DNA from 2 places in the Parasedimentitalea nitratireducens genome. Region 1 is predicted to be linked to the other one. Evidence: riboswitches for the same ligand, from Rfam matches in the RefSeq annotation. Region 1 holds a riboswitch; the other holds the start of a gene.

Region 1 (3,622 bases):
AAAGCCTTGAACAAAAGCTAGAGGCACTGATCCTGGGCGGTGCCTTCTGGCCCGATCAGCCCTTGGCGTCTGAACGTCGGCTGGCGGAAGAGTTCGATGTCTCGCGCACCTCGCTGCGCAATGCCTTGGGCAGTCTACGAGACAAGGGCCTTCTGACATTGAATGGCAAGCGCTATCACGCCACCAATGTGATGGCGGACCTTCTGGTGCCTGGGCTGCAAAAGATCGCAGACCGTGATGCTGGCCACCTGCTGGATTACTGGCTGGTCTTCTTTCAAGAGGCGGTTCTGCTGGCCCGAAAGAAAGCCCAAAACAGCGACAAGGTTGCGCTTCTCCAGGCGGTTCGCATTCTCAAACAGTCAGTTGCAGGCGAAGACGTGGCGGGCGCTTTAGTTGGGTTTGAAACGCTGAACCGGGTGATCCTGGATGGGTGTTACAACTTCTTCCTAAGCCAAACCCACTATGCGTTGCAGCTTGTCATGGCTCCTTATCTAAAGGCTTCGTTTAAACGGCTGTGTTCAAATGCCGAGGATGCCTCTGCCTTTATCGAGATTGTCAGCAAAACGGGTGACTTCACCTTTGACCGGCAAGCCTTTCATCAGGCGCTGAAACCCGGCCTCGCTGAACCGGCGGGAGCTGGAAAACTGGGTGGTTCCGACGTTGCTGGTAGTGATCCCCAGCAGTTGGTCGATGTCGTGTTGCGGCACCCGCTGTCCATTGAATCTGTGTATGAGCTTCGGTTGATCACGGAAAAGCATGCCGCCGTTCAGGCCGCGACAAATGCAAGTGAACAACAACGCAATGCCCTGATGGAACAGCTGGACGAGATGACAGTTGTGGCTGACAATGCGCCTACAAACTACAGCAAGCTGGACACCGCTCTTCACCGTCTGATTGCTGATTGCTCACAAAACCCGGTGTATCCCCTGATCGATGCGGCCCTTGCCCCGGTGTTTTCGCGAACCACAAACCAGTGGCTGAACAAGCACATGGAGATGCGCAGCGATCAGTCCACCATTCACAAGCAGCACACTCAGATCATCGAGACGATAGCTGACCGTAACGCTGATAAGGCAAGCGAGGCGATGCAGGAGCATCTGGCTTATGTTCTGCGAAACCTACGGAAACTGCGCGAACAGGATCACCTGCACGAAGTCGCAACAGCGCGACGTTTGTTGGGGTAGGGACAAGACTTTGCCGAGTAGGTGGGAAATTAAACCCGCCCAAGAATGGATCTTGTTTCCGCACAATCTATAGGCTACCAAATCCGCACGCGGGGGAGTCCCAAGCAAGGGACTGAGAGGCGAATAGAGCAAATGCTCAGTGTCGCGACCCTTTGAACCTGACCCAGTTGATACTGGCGTAGGAAGCTAGGTGCGCATATTGGGCTTTGGTCCTCACGTCATTGCGCAACCATATGTGGGCCCGAAGTCCGGCCCGCAGGTGTTTCCCAAGCCCAAAATCCGCTGGTGTCTTTTTAAGTGCAAGCTTGAGGAGCACACCGATATGAACGTCCCTAATCCCAAAATCACTACGGGCGCATTGCCTGCGTCGCGCAAAATCTATGTGAACGGCAGCCTGCATCCCGAAATTCGTGTTCCAATGCGCGAAATCTCTGTGCATCCCACCGCAGGAGAGGCACCGCTGCCGGTTTACGACAGTTCAGGCCCATACACAGATCCGGACGTGTTGACCGATATTCGCCAAGGCCTGGCACCACAGCGTCGCGCTTGGGTGGAAGCACGTGGTGATGTTGAAGAATACGAGGGCCGTGAAATCACCGCTGCTGACAACGGGTTTGTCAAAGGAGACCGTCTGACTCCCGAGTTCCCAGTGCGCCCACGGCCCTTGCGGGCTAAGGATGGCAAGGCGGTGACACAGCTGGCTTATGCCCGTGCTGGCATCATCACCCCCGAAATGGAATATGTCGCCATCCGCGAAAACCAATTGCTGGAAACCGCGCCATGCCATCGCGATGGCAATGATTTCGGTGCCAATATTCCCGACCACGTAACGCCAGAATTTGTCCGCGATGAAATCGCAGCAGGGCGCGCCATTATCCCATCCAACATCAACCACCCGGAATCCGAACCGATGATCATCGGGCGGAACTTCCTGGTAAAGATCAACGCCAATATGGGAACCTCGGCTGTCAGCTCCTCGATGGAGGAAGAAGTCGATAAGCTGGTTTGGTCAATCCGTTGGGGTGCAGACACGGTGATGGACCTGTCGACAGGGCGCAACATCCACAACACCCGCGAATGGATTGTGCGCAACAGCCCGGTGCCCATTGGCACGGTGCCGATGTATCAGGCGCTGGAAAAGGTGAACGGCATTGCTGAAGACCTGACTTGGGAAGTGTTCCGCGACACCCTGATCGAACAGGCCGAGCAGGGCGTGGATTACTTCACGATCCACGCTGGGGTGCGGTTGCACATGGTTCCGATGACCGTTGAGCGTGTGACTGGGATTGTCTCGCGCGGTGGCTCGATCATGGCCAAGTGGTGCCTGCACCACCACAAGGAAAGCTTCCTGTACGAGCATTTTGACGAAATCTGTGACATCTGCCGCAAATACGACGTGGCCTTTAGCCTGGGCGACGGGTTGCGTCCTGGCTCCATTGCCGATGCCAATGACGAGGCACAGTTTGCCGAGCTAGAAACCCTGGGTGAGCTGACCAAAATCGCGTGGGCCAAGGACTGTCAGGTGATGATCGAAGGGCCGGGCCATGTGGCCATGCACAAGATCAAAGAGAACATGGACAAGCAGCTGGAGTGCTGCCACGAAGCACCGTTCTACACACTTGGGCCACTGACCACCGATATTGCGCCGGGCTATGATCACATCACCTCTGGTATCGGTGCTGCTATGATCGGTTGGTTTGGTTGCGCGATGCTCTGCTATGTGACACCCAAAGAGCACCTCGGCTTGCCAGACCGCGATGACGTGAAAACCGGGGTGATCACCTATAAGATCGCCGCCCACGCCGCTGATCTGGCCAAGGGCTTGCCGGGCGCGCAGCGTCGCGATGATGCGCTGAGCCGCGCACGATTCGAATTCCGCTGGGAAGATCAATTCAACCTGTCACTGGATCCAGATACAGCACGCGAATTCCACGATCAGACCCTGCCCAAAGAGGCCCACAAGGTCGCGCATTTCTGCTCCATGTGCGGGCCGAAATTCTGCTCGATGCGGATTTCCCACGACATCCGGACCGAAGCACAGAAGGAAGGCATGGAGGCCATGGCCGAGAAATTCCGTGAAGGCGGAGATCTCTATATGCCGGTCGACAGTGCTAAGTCGGAACCCGCCGAATGATCACCATCGCAGGTGCAGGCGTAGCCGGTCTCGCCTGCGCCTATGAGCTGTCCAAACGCGGGCTGCCTGTCACGATGTACGAGACCGGCAGCGCACCATCCGACAACCCATGCTCCTGGTTCGCCGGGGGCATGTTGGCGCCGTGGTGCGAGGGTGAAACGGCCGAGCCCGAAGTGGTGAGGCTGGGGTCAGGGGCCATTGATTGGTGGCAGCAGATCACGCATGTCGATCAGCGCGGAACACTGGTTGTTGCGCCCCTGCGCGACCATGCCGAGTTGACCCGTTTTGCCCGACGGACAGAACG
Region 2 (3,622 bases), on a different contig from region 1:
CCGTCAAACTGGGCGTTATGGTTGCAGCATCCTGCCATTGTCTCTTGTCCTTCGTTCTGATCCGAGGTCAATGTAGTTGCTCTAGCCACTAGAGCTTCAAGAGGTTTTTGATGTACACAATCGGCGCAATGTCCAAGGCCACTGGGGTCAAGGTTCCGACCATTCGCTATTACGAGGAAATTGGCCTGTTGGCCGAGCCAGGGCGCAATGTCGGCAACCAGCGGCGCTATGATCAGGCCGGGATGGACGCGCTGGGCTTTATCAAACACGCGCGTGATCTGGGGTTCAGCCTGGACGACGTCCGGGCTTTGATGGGGCTGGATGGGCAGCTGGGCGATGACTGCGCCGAAGCAGATCAGATCGCGCGCAGCCAGCTGCTGAATGTGCGTGAACGGATTGCCAAGCTGGAACAGTTGGCAAATGAACTAGAGCGGATCAGCCATCTGTGTGACGGAGGCAATGGCGGATGTTGTAAGGTGCTGACGGCGCTGGGTGACCACAGCCAATGTGCTGGGGATCATCGCTAAGAGAGAAGGCGCGGCCCGACGGTGCCGGGCCAAGGATAGATTTCTAAGATTGAGGCTAAATCTGCCTTATTAGAGCCTAATATCAGCTGATCTGACCTTGGTTTTCACCAATCTGCCCGCGATGCAGCAGCAATTGATCCAGGATTACACAGGCCATCATCGCCTCGCCCACTGGCACCGCGCGGATGCCAACACAGGGGTCATGGCGACCCTTGGTGATCACCTCAGCCGGAGAGCCATCTTTGCGGATCGAAGCACGCGGGGTCAGGATCGACGAGGTTGGTTTCACCGCAAACCGCACCACCACGTCCTGCCCGGTGGAAATACCGCCCAGAATGCCGCCCGCATGGTTCGACGAATACACAGGCGCGCCGTCATTGCCGCGGAAAATCTCGTCGGCGTTTTCCGAGCCTTTGAGCCGCGCGGCGTTCATGCCTTCGCCAATTTCAACACCCTTGACGGCGTTGATCGACATCATCGCCGAGGCCAATTCAGTGTCTAACTTGGCATAAATCGGCGCTCCGATTCCCGCAGGCACGCCACGAGCGACAACCTCGACCACGGCCCCAACCGAGTCATGCTCTTTGCGCAGGCCTTGCAGATAGTCTTCCCACTGCTGCACCGCATCCGCATCAGGGATCCAAAAATCGTTCTGGTCGATGGCGTCCCAATCGAACTTGGACCGGTCAATATCCAGCTCACCCATCGCAACCATGTAGCCTTTGATTTCCAGATCGGGGGCCAACATCTTGATCGCCTCACGGGCAATGCCACCAGCCGCCACACGGGCAGCAGTTTCACGGGCTGAGCTGCGCCCACCGCCACGATAGTCGCGGTTTCCGTATTTCTGATAATAAGTGATGTCGGCGTGACCGGGGCGAAAGGTGTTGACGATATCGCCATAGTCCTTGGAGCGCTGGTCGGTGTTTTCGATCATCAGCTGGATAGGCGTGCCGGTGGTTTTGCCCTCGAACACACCCGACAGTATTTTTACGGCATCCGGTTCATTGCGCTGGGTCATGTTCTTGTTCTGCCCCGGGCGGCGCTTGTCCAGCCACTGCTGCAGCATCGCCTCGTCCAGCGGAACGTTTGGCGGGCAGCCATCTACAGTGGCGCCCAGCGCAGGCCCATGGCTCTCGCCCCAGGTGGTGACTCGGAAAAGATGACCAAAGCTATTCATTGACATGGGCGGGCTCCTTTGCGGGATGTGCTTAGCGGTGTGGCGGCTGGCTCTCAAGGGGTTTTGCGCAATTGTGGCTGTATGGGCCGCTGGCCCCGCCGTCTGCGACAGCTCCCCCGGAAAAATTATGACCAGAAGAAGGGCGGATCACTCCAGTTTGTCGAAGTGGTAAGGCCTTGCCTGGGATTTGCTTGTGTTTGCACGGGGGGGCGCATAGGTATCGGCCACACCTCGGGGTGCGTGGGACACTGCGCTGAGATGCCATCATTGGCGGACCCGTTGAACCTGAACCGGCTAACACCGGCGGAGGGAAGGTCTGGGAGCACATCCCCCTTGCCCGTCGCCGCAATGGAGGATGCCATGAAGTATCTTGTGATTGCAGCGGGACTGTTGAGCACAACGGCGGCCTATGCCGACGCACCTGAACTGACCGTATATACCTATGACAGCTTTGTTTCCGACTGGGGTCCCGGCCCTGCAGTGGAAAAGGCTTTTGAAGAGGTCTGTGGCTGTGACCTGAAACTGGTTGGCGCAGGCGACGGTGCCGCCCTGCTGGCACGCATCAAGCTGGAAGGTGCGCGTTCGGACGCGGATGTTGTGCTGGGGCTGGACACCAACCTGACCGCCGCCGCCAAGGCCACCGGCCTGTTTGCGGATCACTCGGTCACTGCCGACTATGCGCTGCCCGTGACCTGGACCGACGCAACCTTTGCTCCCTACGACTGGGGCTACTTTTCGTTTGTGCACAACGCCGATGCTGCGGCCCCTGCCAACTTCAAAGAGTTGGCCGCCAGCGACAAGAAGATCGTGATCCAAGATCCACGCTCGTCTACCCCCGGTCTGGGCCTGCTGATGTGGGTCAAGGCAGCCTATGGCGATGAAGCCCCGGCGATCTGGGCTGATCTGGCCGACAACGTAGTCACCGTGACCAAAGGCTGGTCCGAGGCTTACGGCATGTTCCTGGAAGGTGAGGCTGACATGGTGCTGTCTTACACTACCTCGCCTGCCTACCACCTGATTGCTGAAGAAGATTCTTCGAAAGCAGCAGCCGTGTTTGACGAAGGTCACTACATGCAGGTTGAGGTTGCCGGGAAACTGGCCGCCAGCGACCAGCCCGAACTGGCTGACCAGTTCCTGGCCTTTATGGTGTCGGATGCGTTCCAGTCGATCATTCCAACCACCAACTGGATGTACCCAGCGGTAACACCTGCCGACGGCCTGCCAGCAGGTTTTGAAACTCTGGTTGAGCCGGGTAAGTCCCTGCTGCTGGCCGAGGATGAGGCTGCTGCGGTACGTGATGCCGCATTGGACGAATGGCTGACTGCGCTCAGCCAGTAAGCGCTCGAGCTGGGATCGGCGCTGCCCTTGTTGTGGCGGCGCTGATCTTTGGCACGCTTGCCGCGGTTGTCCTGCGGGCTGAACCTGGCCGTGGGCTGGGCAGTGCCGATTGGGCCGCGTTGCGGTTTACCCTGATACAGGCCTGCCTGTCGGCGGGGCTGAGTGTGGCGCTGGCCATTCCGGTGGCGCGCGCGCTGGCGCGGCGGCGTTTTGCCGGGAGGCGCTTATTGATTGCCCTGTTGGGCGCGCCGTTTATCCTCCCCGTTATTGTTGCAATTCTTGGGCTGCTGCAGGTTTTTGGTCGGGCAGGGTGGATCAGTGATGTTTTATCCTTGTTTGGGCTTGAGCCGGTGCAGATTTATGGGCTGCACGGCGTGGTTCTGGCACATGTGTTTTTCAACCTACCTTTGGCGACGCGTTTGATTTTGCAGGGCTGGCAGGAAATTCCAGCGGAACGATTCCGGCTCGCGGCGCAACTGGGCGCCGATGCGCGGGCAATGCGAAACCTGCTGGAGTATCCGATGCTGCGCCGTGTGGTGCCCGGCGCCTTGGCGGTGATCTTTGCCATTTGCTTGTC

The links. A riboswitch is a leader RNA that binds a small molecule or an ion and turns the genes downstream of it on or off. The one in region 1 is predicted to bind thiamine pyrophosphate.
Region 2: another riboswitch for thiamine pyrophosphate. It lies ahead of thiB (thiamine ABC transporter substrate binding subunit); the one in region 1 lies ahead of thiC (phosphomethylpyrimidine synthase ThiC).

Annotation. Positions count from the first base shown of each region.
Region 1 is NZ_JBYAXC010000022.1:9,624-13,245, forward strand. Features, by position in the region: gene AC2T28_RS24080 (FCD domain-containing protein) at 1-1,184, shown strand, start outside; TPP riboswitch at 1,266-1,386, shown strand; gene thiC (phosphomethylpyrimidine synthase ThiC) at 1,507-3,318, shown strand; gene AC2T28_RS24090 (FAD-dependent oxidoreductase) at 3,315-3,622, shown strand, end outside.
Region 2 is NZ_JBYAXC010000001.1:928,624-932,245, forward strand. Features, by position in the region: gene AC2T28_RS04725 (cation efflux transmembrane domain-containing protein) at 1-38, opposite strand, end outside; gene AC2T28_RS04730 (MerR family transcriptional regulator) at 111-527, shown strand; gene aroC (chorismate synthase) at 610-1,713, opposite strand; TPP riboswitch at 1,930-2,036, shown strand; gene thiB (thiamine ABC transporter substrate binding subunit) at 2,068-3,045, shown strand; gene AC2T28_RS04745 (thiamine/thiamine pyrophosphate ABC transporter permease ThiP) at 3,021-3,622, shown strand, end outside.